DNA from 2 places in the Streptomyces sp. NPDC001056 genome. Region 2 is predicted to be linked to the other one. Evidence: predicted binding sites of a transcription regulator. Region 2 holds the regulator's gene; the other holds the start of a gene.
What was found. The regulator HrcA, encoded in region 2, represses chaperone genes, less so after heat shock. The targets are predictions, from matches to a motif close to TTNGCACTCNGNNNNNCNGAGTGCNAA.
Positions count from the first base shown of each region.

Region 1 (7,199 bases), on a different contig from region 2:
GCCGGATAGTCGTCGGTGGCGAAGTCGATGCGCGGCACGAACCCGGCCCCCTCGCAGACCTCCACCAGCTGGCCCCGGCAGCGCGGGCAGCCCGCGATCCAGGGCTCCTCGGCCAGCTCCCCGATGGCGATGCTCTCGGCGCGCGCGAGCCGGTGCCGCTCGGGCACCAGGGCCACCAGGCGGTCGGTCAGCAGGGGGCGTACGACCAGGTCGTCCCAGTCCTCGGCGACCGCCGCGCCCTCGTAGCGGAAGGCCAGGGCGAGATCGCAGTCGCCCTCGCGCAGCAGTTCGACGGAGCGCGGGGGTTCGGCCTCTTCCAGGGAGACCCGGGTGCCGGGGTGGGCGGCGCGCAGGGCGGCGAGCGCGGTGGGGACCAGGGTGGAGCTGCCGCTCGGGAAGGAGACCAGCCGGACCCGGCCGGCCCGCAGGCCCGCGATGGCGGCGACCTCCTCCTCGGCGGCGGTGAGCCCCGCGAGAATGCCGGAGGCGTGCCTGACCAGGGCCTCCCCGGCCTGGGTCAGCCGCATCTCGCGGCCCGCGCGGACCAGCAGCGGAGTACCGACGGAGTTTTCCAGGGCCTTCATCTGCTGGCTGACGGCGGGCTGGGTGCAGCCCAGTTCGCGCCCCGCCGCCGAGAACGAGCCGGTGGCGGCGACGGCGCGCAGGACACGGAGATGACGGGCCTCGATCACCCTTCAAGCATAAGGCCTTCTTGGGGACGACGCTCGAAATTTGCTCGACACTTTGAGGCGCGGCCCCGTACGGTGCCGGCATGAAGCTTCTCTCGGTCAACGTCGGGCAGGCGCGCCCGGTGCCGTACACCAGTCAGCCGGACGGCCTGACGGGCATCGACAAGAGGCCGGTCGACGGCCCGGTGAGGGTGTCCGCGCCGGGCCCGAAGGGGACCGCCGGGAGCGGGCTCGCCGGGGACGCGGTGTGCGACCTGAAGCATCACGGCGGAAACGACCAGGCGGTGTACGCGTTCGCGCGCGAGGATCTCGACCAGTGGGAGCGCGAACTGGGCCGCACCCTGGCCAACGGCTGCTTCGGGGAGAACATCACGACCGACGGGCTCGACGTCTCCGGGGCGCTGATCGGCGAGCGCTGGCGGATCGGTCCGACCGTGGTCCTGGAGGTGTCCTCGGGCCGTATCCCCTGCCGCACCTTCCAGGGCCACCTGGGCGAACAGGGCTGGGTCCGCAGGTTCACCCGGAAGGGCGCAACGGGTGCCTACCTCCGGGTGATCGAACCGGGCGAGATACGCGCGGGCGACCGCGTCGAGATCGTCCACCGGCCCGCCCACGGGGTGACCGCGGCGATGGAGTTCCGGGCGACCACCACCGAGCGGGACCTGCTGCCCCGGCTTCTCGCCGCCGCCGAGCACCTGCATCCGGAGGCACTGGCCGCGGCCCGCAAGTACGTCGCCGCGCAGGCCCGCTGAGGCCCCGTCACCGCATGGCGGACACCACCTGCCGGTATCCCCCGCGGTCACTACCCTTGGGCCATGACAACGGCTCTGATTACGGGATCGACCGCGGGGATCGGTGCCGCCTTCGCGCGGCGCCTGGCGGCTGACGGGCACGACCTCGTCCTGGTGGCGCGGAATGCCGCCCGGCTGCACGAACAGGCGACCGAGCTGCACGACCGGCACGGCATCGAGGCGGAGGTGCTGGCCGCCGACCTCTCCGGGGACAAGGGCATCGAGACCGTCGCCGACCGGCTCGGCGACCGCAAGAACCCGGTCGACCTGCTGATCAACAACGCCGGTTTCGGCAACAAGGGCCGCTATCTGGACGTCTCCATGGCCGACGAGCTGACGATGCTCAAGGTGCACTGCGAGGCGGTGCTGCGGCTGACCTCGGCGGCGGCGGAGGCGATGCGCGAGCGCGGCCGGGGCGGGGTGGTCAACGTCGCCTCGGTGGCGGCCTTCGTGCCCCGGGGCACCTACGGCGCGTCCAAGGCGTGGGTCGTGCAGTTCACCCAGGGCGCGGCACGGGACCTGGCCGGCAGCGGCGTCCGGCTGATGGCCCTGTGCCCCGGGTTCGTGCGCACCGAGTTCCACCAGCGGGCCGGAATGGGCACGGACAACATCCCCGGCTGGATGTGGCTGGACGCCGACAAGCTGGTCGCGGCGGGCCTCGCCGACCTGGCGCGCGGCAAGTCGCTGTCCATCCCGGACCCCCGTTACAAGGCGCTGATGGGCCTGGTGAAGATCGCCCCGCGCGGGCTCCTCGGCGGGGTCACCGCCCGCACCGGGCGCAAGTACGGCCCGCAGTAGCCGTTCGCGCAAGGCGGGTGCCGTCGGCGGTCCGGTGCGAAAATGGGAGGGAAGACCGGACCAGGGGGGCCGGAGGCGGCGCCATGACCTTCGTACAGCTCATCGACTGCAGGACGAGCCGGCCGGACGAGATGAACCGGCTCATGGACGACTGGATCGCGCGGACCAGGGGACGGCGGACGGCGACCCACACACTGGTCGGCCGGGACCGCTCGGACGCCGCGCACCTCGTGGAGGTCGTGGAGTTCGCCTCGTACGAGGACGCGCTGCGCAACTCCGGCCTGCCGGAGACCGAGCAGGTCTTCCGGGAGATGGCCGCCCTGTGCGACGAGTCGCCCGTGTTCATGGATCTCGACGTCGTTCGGGACGACCTGTCGGCCGAGGGCACCGTGCGGCGGTTCTTCACCACCCTCGCGGCCCCGGGCGAGCTGCCCCCGCTCAACGACCTGCTGGACGAGGACGTGCACAGCCACGACCCGGTGAACCCGCAGGACACCATCGGCCTGGACAACGCCCGCGCCGAGTACCGCATGTGGCGGGCCGCCTTCGACTCCGACTTCACCGTCGAGGACGTCCTCGCCCAGGAGGACCGCGCCTGCGCCCGCTGGACCTGGCGGGCCATCCACACGGGCGACTTCCTCGGCATCGCCCCCACCGGCCGCCGCGTCACCATGACCGGCATGACCTTCTTCCGCTTCACCCCGGACGGCAAGATCACCGAGACCTGGTGGCAGCACGACCAGCTGGGGCTGATGCAGCAGTTGGGCGCGCTGGACGAGTTGGAGCAGTAGGCAGGCCGAAGGCCCGGCACCCCTCGCGGGGTGCCGGGCCTTCGGTCGGAGCGGTGGGGCTCAGTGGGCGTGGCCGTGGCTGTGGCCGTGGCCCGCGGCGGCCTCCGGCTCCTCTTCCTTCTTCTCGACGACCAGGGTCTCGGTCGTGAGCAGCAGGGAGGCGATGGAGGCGGCGTTCTCCAGGGCGGAGCGGGTCACCTTGACCGGGTCGATGACGCCGGCCTTGACCAGGTCGCCGTACTCGCCGGTGGCGGCGTTGTAGCCCTGACCCTTCTCCAGGTCCTTGACCTTGGAGACGATGACGTAGCCCTCCTGGCCGGCGTTCTCGCCGATCCAGCGCAGCGGCTCGACGACCGCGTTGCGGACCACGGCGACACCGGTGGCCTCGTCGCCGGTCTTGTCGAGGTTGCCCTCAAGGACCTTGGAGGCGTGCACCAGGGCGGAGCCACCACCGGAGACGATGCCCTCCTCGACCGCGGCGCGGGTCGCGGAGATGGCGTCCTCCAGACGGTGCTTCTTCTCCTTCAGCTCCACCTCGGTGGCGGCGCCGACCTTGATCACGCACACGCCGCCGGCCAGCTTCGCGAGGCGCTCCTGGAGCTTCTCGCGGTCCCAGTCGGAGTCGGTGTTCTCGATCTCGGCCTTGATCTGCGCGACGCGGCCGTTCAGGTCCTCGGCCTTGCCGGCACCCTCGACGATCGTGGTGTCGTCCTTGGTGACGGTGACGCGGCGGGCGGAGCCGAGGACGTCGAGGCCGACCTGGTCGATCTTGAGGCCGACCTCCTCGGAGATGACGGTGGCGCCGGTGAGGACGGCCATGTCCTGAAGCATCGCCTTGCGGCGGTCGCCGAAGCCGGGGGCCTTCACCGCGACGGCGTTGAAGGTGCCGCGGATCTTGTTGACGACCAGGGTCGACAGGGCCTCGCCCTCGACGTCCTCGGCGATGATCAGCAGCGGCTTGGAGCCGGCCTGGATGACCTTCTCCAGCAGCGGCAGCAGGTCCGCGATGGAGCCGATCTTGCCCTGGTGGATCAGGATGTACGGGTCGTCGAGGACGGCCTCCATACGCTCCTGGTCCGTGACGAAGTACGGCGACAGGTAGCCCTTGTCGAAGGCCATGCCCTCGGTGAAGTCCAGCTCCAGACCGAAGGTGTTGGACTCCTCGACGGTGATGACACCGTCCTTGCCGACCTTGTCCATCGCCTCGGCGATCAGCTCGCCGACCTGCTGGTCCTGGGCGGACAGCGCGGCCACGGCGGCGATGTCGGACTTCTCGTCGATCGGGCGGGCCGTGGCGAGCAGGTCGTCGGAGACGGCCTTGACGGCGGCGTCGATGCCCTTCTTCAGGGCGGCCGGGGAGGCGCCGGCGGCGACGTTCCGCAGGCCCTCGCGCACCAGCGCCTGGGCGAGCACGGTGGCGGTGGTGGTGCCGTCACCCGCGATGTCGTTGGTCTTGGTCGCCACCTCCTTCACCAGCTGCGCGCCGAGGTTCTCGTACGGGTCATCGATCTCGACCTCGCGGGCGATCGTGACACCGTCGTTGGTGATGGTAGGGGCACCGAACTTCTTGTCGATGACGACGTTGCGACCCTTGGGGCCGATCGTCACCTTCACCGTGTCGGCCAGCTTGTTGACGCCGCGCTCAAGGGCGCGACGGGCGTCCTCGTCGAACTTCAGGATCTTCGCCATGACAGCGGGAGCCCTCTCGAAATCTGTGGGTGAAAAAGACGAACTGCGCCCCGGGCGCCCGGCTTCGTTATCGGTCGCAGGGGGCCAGGGGCGCAGTTCAGAGCAAAGGTTCGCTCGGGGTGAATTACTTCTCGATGATCGCGAGAACGTCGCGAGCCGAGAGGACGAGGTACTCCTCGCCGCTGTACTTCACCTCGGTGCCGCCGTACTTGCTGTACAGGACGACGTCGCCGACCTTGACGTCGAGCGGCAGGCGCTCGCCGTTCTCGAAACGGCCCGGGCCCACGGCGAGGACGGCGCCCTCCTGGGGCTTCTCCTTCGCGGTGTCCGGGATGACCAGGCCAGAGGCCGTGGTCTGCTCGGCGTCCAGCGGCTGGACCACGATGCGGTCCTCGAGCGGCTTGATGGCAACCTTGGAGCTGGCGGTCGTCACGATCCGACCTCCCCCTTCGGAGATCTCACGGGGTTAACTGTCTGAGGTGGCGACCAGGTCGATCCGTCGTCGCGGGTGCCGGACCTGCCCGTCGCGTTGTTGGCACTCTCCAGGGGGGAGTGCCAGAGCCGAGACTATGACCGGGATTAGCACTCGGTCAAGCGGAGTGCCAATGCCGTGCGGCGCGTCGGACGATCTCGGGCGACCGGAGGGCGTTTCGCACCGGGGTCCGCCCGCCGTCCCCCGGGGGGGCGCGCGCCCCGGAAGCCCCGTCCTCGGTCCGCGTCCTCGTCCTCGAACGCCGGACGGGCCGGTGGACCGGCCGGCGCCGGTCAGCCGAGGTAGTCCTCCAGCCTGGCCACCGTCAGGTTCCGCTTGCGGAGGGTGCGCAGGAGAGGGTCCGTGGCGGCGCCGGGCACCAGTCGGACGATGTCGCCGCGGCGGAGGTGGCGGGGACCCCGGGGATAGGTGAGGCCCGCCGGGGTCAGGGCGGCGCGCCAGAGGACGACGGCGGTGACGCCGCAGTCGGCGGCGGCGCGCAGGGTCGTCGGGTCGTACTCCCCGCCGGGCGGGCGCAGCAGGCGGGTGCGGCGGGCGCAGAGGGTGGCGCGCTGGCTGGCGTACGACGCTCCCGCCAGGGGCACGCGCCCGGGGGTGAACCGGCTCACCGGGCGGCGGAGTTCGCGCAGCGCGGCGGTGAGGCCGGGGTCCCGGACGGGGGCGTCGTAGGTGAGGAAGACGACCCGGTCGCGGGTGGGGATGTGGTCCACGACCGGGGGCAGGGCGCGGCCGGACGGGGGCGCCGCGAGGGGCCGGGCGTGCGGGCGCACCCCCTCGGCGGCCTTCTTGCCCAGGCGCTCGATGGGGGCGACGGGCTGGGCGCAGCCCCCGAGGAACAGGGTCGAGGCGAGCGCCCCGGCGAGCACGACGCTCCCTCCCGGCGCCCACCGCCTCACCGGTGCCCCCGCGGGCGCCCCGGGCACCCGCCCCGCGAACACGCCGTCACGAGCGGCCCTCCGGGCGCCTCACCGCCGTCCCTCCGGGCGCCTCACAGGTAGTCCTCCAGCCGTGCCACCGCATATCCCTCGCGCGTCACCTTGTTCAGGAAGCGGCGCATGTCGTCGACCATCGTGCCGTCCCAGTCGCTGCGGCCCCGGAAGTGGGTGAGGACGATGTCGCCGCGGCGCAGTCGCTGGTCGTCCTCGCGGTACTCCCAGTGGTCGACGTACACCTCCTCGTTCCAGATCGGGGCGTACTTGATGCCGCAGGACTTGGCGGCGACCAGCGTGTCCTGGTTGTAGTTGCCGTAGGGCGGGCGGAAGACGGTCGGGCGCTTGCCGTACTGCTTCCGCATGATGTCCTGCATGTCGCAGATCTCGTGCTTCTGCTCCTCGTAGGAGAGCCCCGGCAGGTAGGGGTGGGTGAGGGTGTGGTTGTTGAGGGTGTTGCCGTAGGACTGGGCCTTGCGGAAGTAGCCGTAGTCGTCCTTGACCAGGTAGTTGCTGAGGAACGCGGTGTAGGGGATCTTCAGGTCCCGCATCATCTGCAGGAACCGGGGGTCCTTCTCCGAGCCGTCGTCGATGGTGAGGAAGACGACCTTGTCCTTGGTCGGGACCGTGGTGAAGACCGGCGGCAGGTCCCAGTCGTCCTGGTGGTCCACCTCGAACCCCGCGCGCGCGGTGATGCGCGGCTTCACCGCGGGCGGCCGTGGGGGCGCGATCGGGACCTCGTCCAGGCCCCAGCGCTTCGCCGCGGCGACCATGCGGGCGTGTTCGGCGGCACGGAGGTCCGGGGCGGGGTGGGCGGCCGCGCCCTGGCCGGCCGCCGGGCGGGCGGCGTGCGGGCCGGAGCCGGAGCAGCCGGTCACGAGGGCGGTCGAGGCGAGGACGGCGGCACCGCAGCCGAGGGCGATCCGCGCCCGACTTTTGTCATTTTGTACTACTAGTCGCATGGTGCTGGATCTTCGCAGTCCCCGCCGCCGCTCCCCCGGCGACGACGCCGCCCGCGC
Region 1 covers NZ_JBSFLI010000006.1:66,866-74,064, reverse strand. Annotated here, with positions in the region: gene ACWDD7_RS09620 (LysR family transcriptional regulator) at 1-692, opposite strand, end outside; gene ACWDD7_RS09615 (MOSC domain-containing protein) at 773-1,441, shown strand; gene ACWDD7_RS09610 (SDR family NAD(P)-dependent oxidoreductase) at 1,505-2,278, shown strand; gene ACWDD7_RS09605 (ester cyclase) at 2,362-3,069, shown strand; gene groL (chaperonin GroEL) at 3,130-4,758, opposite strand; gene groES (co-chaperone GroES) at 4,883-5,191, opposite strand; gene ACWDD7_RS09590 (hypothetical protein) at 5,524-6,117, opposite strand; gene ACWDD7_RS09585 (polysaccharide deacetylase family protein) at 6,240-7,142, opposite strand.
Region 1: groES (co-chaperone GroES) is a predicted target of HrcA. The motif match lies at 5,338-5,364, and genes of this name have one in related genera.

Region 2 (7,199 bases):
TTCCGTACTGCGCGACCCGCTGCGGGTACTGCGACTTCAACACGTACACCGCGACCGAGCTGCGCGGCACGGGCGGGGTGCTGGCCTCGCGCGACAACTACGCGCGGACGCTCGTCGACGAGGTGCGGCTCGCCCGCGAGGTGCTCGGCGACGACCCGCGCCCGGTGCGCACGGTGTTCGTCGGCGGCGGTACGCCCACGCTGCTGGCCGCCGGGGACCTCGTACGGATGCTGGCGGCGATCCGGGACGAGTTCGGCCTCGCGCCGGACGCCGAGGTCACCACGGAGGCGAACCCGGAGTCGGTCGACCCGGCCTACCTCGCGACGCTCCGGGAGGGCGGCTTCAACCGGATCTCCTTCGGGATGCAGAGCGCCCGGCAGCACGTGCTGGAGATCCTCGACCGCACCCACACCCCCGGCCGGCCCGAGGCGTGCGTGGCGGAGGCCCGCGCGGCGGGCTTCGACCATGTGAACCTCGACCTGATCTACGGCACCCCGGGGGAGAGCGACGACGACTGGCGGGCCTCCCTGGACGCCGCGATCGGCGCGGGCCCCGACCACGTCAGCGCCTACGCGCTCATCGTGGAGGAGGGCACGCGGCTCGCGCGCCGGATCCGCCGGGGCGAGGTCCCGATGACCGACGACGACGTCCACGCCGACCGCTACCTGATCGCCGAGGAGACGCTCTCCGCCGCGGGCTTCTCCTGGTACGAGGTCTCCAACTGGGCCACCTCCGAGGCCGGCCGCTGCCTGCACAACGAGCTGTACTGGCGCGGCGCCGACTGGTGGGGCGCGGGCCCCGGCGCCCACTCCCACGTGGGCGGCGTGCGCTGGTGGAACGTGAAGCACCCCGGCGCCTACGCCTCCGCCCTCGCCTCCGGCCGCTCCCCGGGCGCCGGCCGCGAGGTGCTGTCCGACGAGGACCGCCGCGTCGAACGCGTCCTCCTGGAGCTGCGCCTGCGCGAGGGCGTGCCGCTGTCCCTCCTGAAGGAGCAGGGCCGCGCCGCCGCCCGCCGCGCCCTGTCCGACGGCCTCCTGGACCCCGGCCCGTACGACGAGGGCCGTGCCGTCCTCACCCTGCGGGGACGGCTGCTCGCGGACGCGGTCGTACGGGACCTGGTGGACTGATCACGCGCCCGTGACGAAATCGATCAGCTCCTCCACCCGCCCCAGCAGCTCGGGCTCCAGGTCCTTGTAGGAGTCCACCCGCTTCAGGATCGCCTGCCACACCGCGCCGGTGTTGTCCGAGGGCCAGCCCAGGGCGCGGCACACGCCCGTCTTCCAGTCCTGGCCGCGGGGCACCCGCGGCCACTGCGCGATGCCCAGGGAGGCGGGTTTCACCGCTTCCCAGACGTCGATGTACGGGTGGCCGACCACCAGGGCGTGCTCGCTGGTCACCGACCGGGCGATGTGCCATTCCTTCGTGCCCGGGACGAGGTGGTCCACGAGGACGCCGAGGCGGGCGTCCGGGCCGGGGGAGAAGTCGGCGACGATCGAGGAGAGGTCGTCCACACCCTCCAGGTACTCCACGACCACGCCCTCGACGCGCAGGTCGTCGCCCCAGACCTTCTCGACCAGCTCGGCGTCGTGCCGGCCCTCGACGTAGATGCGGCCGGCCCGGGCCACCCGGGCGCGGGCGCCGGGGACGGCGACCGAGCCGGAGGCGGTGCGGGTGGGCCGCACCGGGCCGGACGCCGGTCGTACGAGCGTGACCACCCGGCCCTCCAGCAGGAAGCCGCGCGGCTCCAGCGGGAACACCCGGTGTCTGCCGAAGCGGTCCTCCAGGGTCACCGTGCCCGCCTCGCAGCGGATCACCGCCCCGCAGAACCCGGTGCCGGGCTCCTCCACGACGAGCCCCGGCTCGGCGGGCACCTCCGGCACCTGCTGGGGTTTCTTCCAGGGAGGAGTCAGATCCGGGGAGTAGGGACGGGGGCGCGGGCCCGAAGGGCCCTCGGGGGAAGGGCGGCGGTGGGAGACGGGTGGGCGCATTCGGATGACGATAGGAGAAGCGGCGGGGCGGCGCTCATGACACGCCGAAACGCGCCGCCAACGCGTCCCGTTGACGTCGTACGAACGCCGCGTCGACCACCGCGCCGTGACCGGGCACGTACAGCGCGTCCTCGCCGCCCAGCGCCAGCAGCCGGTCCAGCGCGTCCGGCCAGCGCGACGGTACGGCGTCCGGGCCCGCCTGGGGCTCCCCCGACTCCTCCACCAGGTCGCCGCAGAACACCACCTCCGGATCGCCGGGCACCAGAACGACCAGGTCATGGGCGGTGTGCCCGGGACCGACGTTGGCCAGCAGCACCTGCCGGCCCGGACCCAGGTCCAGGGTCCGCTCCCCGGAGACCAGGTGCCGCGGCGGCACCAGGGCCAGCGCCGCCTCCTCGGCCTCCTCCGCCGGAAGCCCGTGGTGGACGGCGTCGTGCCGCAGCTCGTCGCGCCCCTGGCGGAACACCGCGTCCGCCCCCACCGCCGCGTACACCGCGGCCCCCGCGAACGCCGGGGCCCCGAAGACATGGTCGAAATGGACATGGGTCAGCGCGAGATGGGTCACACGTCCACCGGCGAGCGCCTCGGCCGCGGACCGCAGCCGCGCCCCCTCCGCGAGGCTCGACCCGGCGTCCACCATGAGCGCCGCGTCCGCGCCCAGGACCAGCCCGGCCGTGCAGTCCCAGCCCGGCAGCCGACACCGCCCCACCCCGGTGGCCAGCCGCTGCCATCCGTGCTCTTCCCAAGTCACCGTCATACCGCGACGCTAACCGCAGGAGCGCTCGCAGGGGCACCGACCTTGCCCTGTGTGTACCCCACGGCCGTACACTGGGCCGGGGAACGCTGGCACTCACATGCGAAGAGTGCCAAGGCGGACAACCGAGGGAACAAGGGGACGACGTGCTGGAGGTGCGCGCGAATGCTGAGTGAACGCAGGCTTCAGGTGCTGCGCGCCATCGTCCAGGACTATGTCGGCACCGAGGAGCCGGTCGGGTCCAAGGCCCTGACCGAGCGGCACAGTCTCGGCGTGTCCCCGGCGACCGTACGCAACGACATGGCGGCCCTGGAGGACGAGGGGTACATCGCGCAGCCGCACACCAGCGCGGGGCGCATCCCCACCGACAAGGGCTACCGGCTGTTCGTCGACAAGCTCGCCGGCGTCAAGCCGATGACCGCGCCCGAGCGGCGCGCGATCCAGAACTTCCTGGACGGCGCCGTCGACCTCGACGACGTCGTGGCGCGTACGGTACGGCTGCTCGCGCAGCTGACCCGGCAGGTCGCCGTCGTGCAGTACCCGTCCCTGACCCGGTCCACCGTGCGGCACGTGGAACTGCTCGCGCTCGCCCCCGCGCGCGTGATGCTCGTGCTGATCACGGACACCGGCCGGGTCGAGCAGCGGATGGTCGACTGCCCGGCGCCGTTCGGCGAGGCGTCCCTCGCGGACCTGCGCGCGCGGCTCAACAGCCGGGTCGCGGGCCGCCGGTTCGCGGACGTGCCGAAGCTGGTCGAGGACCTGCCGGACGCCTTCGAACACGAGGATCGCGGTACGGTCTCCACGGTGCTCTCCACTCTTCTGGAGACACTGGTCGAGGAGAACGAGGAGCGGCTGATGATCGGCGGCACCGCCAATCTCACCCGCTTCGGACACGACTTCCCCCTCACGATCCGGCCCGTCCTGGAGGCCCTTGAGGAGCAGGTCGTGCTCCTCAAGCTCCTCGGCGAGGCGAAGGATCCGGGCATGACCGTGCGCATCGGGCACGAGATCGCCCACGAAGGACTCAACTCAACCTCCGTGGTGTCGGTGGGCTACGGTTCGGGCGGCGAGGCGGTTGCCAAGCTCGGCGTGGTCGGACCGACCCGCATGGACTACCCGGGAACGATGGGAGCGGTACGCGCAGTGGCACGGTACGTCGGACAGATCCTGGCGGAGTCGTAAGTGGCCACGGACTACTACGCCGTTCTCGGCGTGCGCCGCGACGCGTCGCAGGATGAGATCAAGAAGGCGTTCCGGCGGCTCGCGCGCGAGCTGCACCCGGACGTCAACCCCGACCCGAAGACCCAGGAGCGGTTCAAGGAGATCAACGCCGCTTACGAGGTGCTGTCGGACCCGCAGAAGAAGCAGGTCTACGACCTCGGCGGGGACCCCCTCTCGCAGTCCGGCGGCGCCGGCGCGGGCGGCTTCGGGGCCGGTGGCTTCGGCAACTTCTCCGACATCATGGACGCGTTCTTCGGTACGGCGTCGCAGCGCGGGCCGCGCTCGCGCACCCGGCGCGGCCAGGACGCGATGATCCGGATCGAGGTCGAGCTGGACGAGGCGGCCTTCGGGACGACCAAGGACATCCAGGTCGACACGGCGGTCGTCTGCAACACCTGCAACGGCGAGGGCGCGGCGCCCGGCACGTCGGCGCAGACGTGTGACATGTGCCGCGGCCGCGGTGAGGTCTCGCAGGTCACCCGGTCCTTCCTGGGCCAGGTCATGACCTCGCGGCCGTGCCCCCAGTGCCAGGGCTTCGGGACCGTGGTCCCCACGCCGTGCCCGGAGTGCGCCGGGGACGGGCGGGTCCGCTCGCGTCGCACGCTGACCGTGAAGATCCCGGCCGGTGTCGACAACGGCACGCGGATCCAGCTCGCCGGTGAGGGCGAGGTCGGGCCCGGTGGCGGTCCGGCCGGTGACCTGTACGTCGAGATCCACGAGCTGCCGCACTCCACGTTCCAGCGCCGCGGCGACGACCTGCACTGCACGGTGACGATCCCGATGACCGCGGCGGCGCTCGGCACGAAGGTGCCGCTGGAGACGCTGGACGGTCTTGAGGAGGTCGACATCCGGCCGGGCACGCAGTCCGGGCAGTCGATCCCGCTGCACGGCCGGGGCGTCACGCACCTGCGGGGCGGCGGCCGGGGCGACCTGATCGTGCACGTCGAGGTGCAGACGCCGACGAAGCTGGACCCGGAGCAGGAGCGACTGCTGCGCGAGCTGGCGAAGCTGCGGGGCGAGGAGCGGCCGCAGGGTCAGTTCCAGCCGGGTCAGCAGGGGCTGTTCTCGCGGCTGAAGGACGCGTTCAACGGACGCTGATGGGTGAGCCGGGGGCCCTGCCCCCCGGCCCCGGTCACCTGCCGAGAAGCGCAGGTGCGCGCGGTATATGCCGAGACCGGCACCCGATTCGGACTTGTTCGGGGGACGTGACACCATGCGGTCATGTCCTCCGCGCTGACCGATCTTCTCCGTCACCCGATCGTGCAGGCCCCCATGGCCGGCGGCGTCTCCGTCCCGGAGCTGGCCGCGGCCGTGGGCGAGGCCGGCGGGCTCGGGTTCCTGGCCGCCGGGTACAAGACGGCCGACGGCATGTACCAGGAGATCAAGCGGCTGCGGAGCCTCACCGACCGCCCCTTCGGCGTCAATGTGTTCATGCCGCAGCCGGAGTACGCGGAGAGCGGCGCGGTCGAGGTCTACGCCCACCAGCTGGCCGGCGAGGCCGCCTGGTACGAGACCGAGCTGGGCGATCCGGACAGCGGCCGGGACGACGGCTACGACGCCAAGCTCGCGGTGCTCCTGGACGACCCGGTGCCCGCGGTCTCCTTCCACTTCGGCGTGCCGAGCCGGGAGGCGCTGGAGCGGCTGCGGCGGGCCGGGACCGTCACGCTGGTCACCGCCACCACCGCCGAGGAGGCCGTCGCGGTGGAGCGGGCCGGGGCGGACGCCGTGATCGCCCAGGGCGTGGAGGCCGGCGGCCACCAGGGCACGCACCGGGACATCGCGGAGAACGACGGCACCGGCATCGGCCTGCTGTCCCTGATCACGCAGATCCGCGAGGCCGTCCGCCTCCCGGTCGTCGCCGCCGGCGGCATCATGCGCGGCGCCCAGATCGCCGCCGTCCTCGCGGCGGGCGCGAGCGCGGCCCAGCTGGGCACCGCCTTCCTCGCCACCCCCGAGTCCGGTGCGCCCGAGGTGCACAAGCAGGCCCTGACCAACCCCCTGTTCGCGCGCACCGAGACCACCCGCGCGTTCACCGGCCGCCCGGCGCGCGCCCTGGTCAACCGCTTCCTGCGCGAGCACGGGCCGTACGCGCCCGCCGCCTACCCGGAGATCAACCACCTCACCTCGCCACTGCGCAAGGCCGCCGCCAAGGCCGGGGACGCCCAGGGCATGGCGCTGTGGGCGGGCCAGGGCCACCGGCTGGCCCGGGAACTGCCCGCCGGGCGGCTGGTGGAGGTGCTGGCGGCCGAACTCGCCGAGGCCCGCGCCCAGTTGGCCGTGCGTCCCGTGATCGGTGGTGGACAGCGATGACCGCGCCCGTCTTCGTCGTACCGGACTTCACCCCGGACGGCGACCGCTATGTCCTGGACGGTCCCGAGGGCCGGCACGCGGTGTCGGTCAAGCGCCTGGAGGCCGGCGAGGAGGTCGTGCTCACCGACGGCGCGGGGCGCTACGCGGTGTGCGAGGTGCTCGGCATCGAGGGCAAGGACCGGCTGGTCGTACGGATGCCGGAGGTGTCCGAGGAGCCCGCGCCGCGGCCCCGGATCACGGTGGTGCAGGCGCTGCCCAAGGGGGACCGGGGGGAGCTGGCCGTCGAGACGATGACCGAGGTCGGCGTCGACGCGATCGTGCCGTGGCAGGCCGCGCGCTGCATCACGCAGTGGAGGGGTGAGCGGGGTCTGAAGGCGCTCGGCAAGTGGCGGGCCACGGCGCGCGAGGCCGGCAAGCAGTCGCGGCGGGTGCGTTTCCCGGAGGTCGCGGAGGCGGCGACCACCAAGCAGGTGGCGGCGCTTCTGGCCGAGGCCGACTTCGCCGGGGTGCTGCACTCCGACTTCGAGCACGCCAGCGAGCCGCTGGCCACGGCCGAACTCCCCGCCGAGGGCGAGATCGTACTGGTCGTGGGGCCCGAAGGGGGCGTCTCCCGCGACGAGTTGGCGCTCTTCGAGGAGGCGGGCGCGAAGGCGTACGTCCTCGGGCCTAGTGTGCTGCGTACATCCACCGCCGGCACCGCCGCCGCGGCCCTCCTCCTGGGCCGCACCGGCCGCTGGTCCTGAACACCGTCCGGGGGACACCATGGAACTCGCCCAAGTACGGCTCCTCGTCACCGACTTCGCCGCCTGCTACCGCTTCTACGCCGACGTCCTCGGCCTGAAGCCGCAGTCCGGCGCGACCGAGGGCCCCTACGAGAAGTTCAGCCCCCACACCGGTTCCGCGGGCATCGCCCTCCAGGACCGCGC
Region 2 covers NZ_JBSFLI010000050.1:12,448-19,646, reverse strand. Annotated here, with positions in the region: gene hemW (radical SAM family heme chaperone HemW) at 1-1,127, shown strand, start outside; gene ACWDD7_RS34820 (DUF3097 domain-containing protein) at 1,128-1,988, opposite strand; gene ACWDD7_RS34815 (MBL fold metallo-hydrolase) at 2,023-2,745, opposite strand; gene hrcA (heat-inducible transcriptional repressor HrcA) at 2,908-3,924, shown strand; gene dnaJ (molecular chaperone DnaJ) at 3,925-5,061, shown strand; gene ACWDD7_RS34800 (nitronate monooxygenase) at 5,185-6,273, shown strand; gene ACWDD7_RS34795 (16S rRNA (uracil(1498)-N(3))-methyltransferase) at 6,270-7,016, shown strand; gene ACWDD7_RS34790 (VOC family protein) at 7,036-7,199, shown strand, end outside.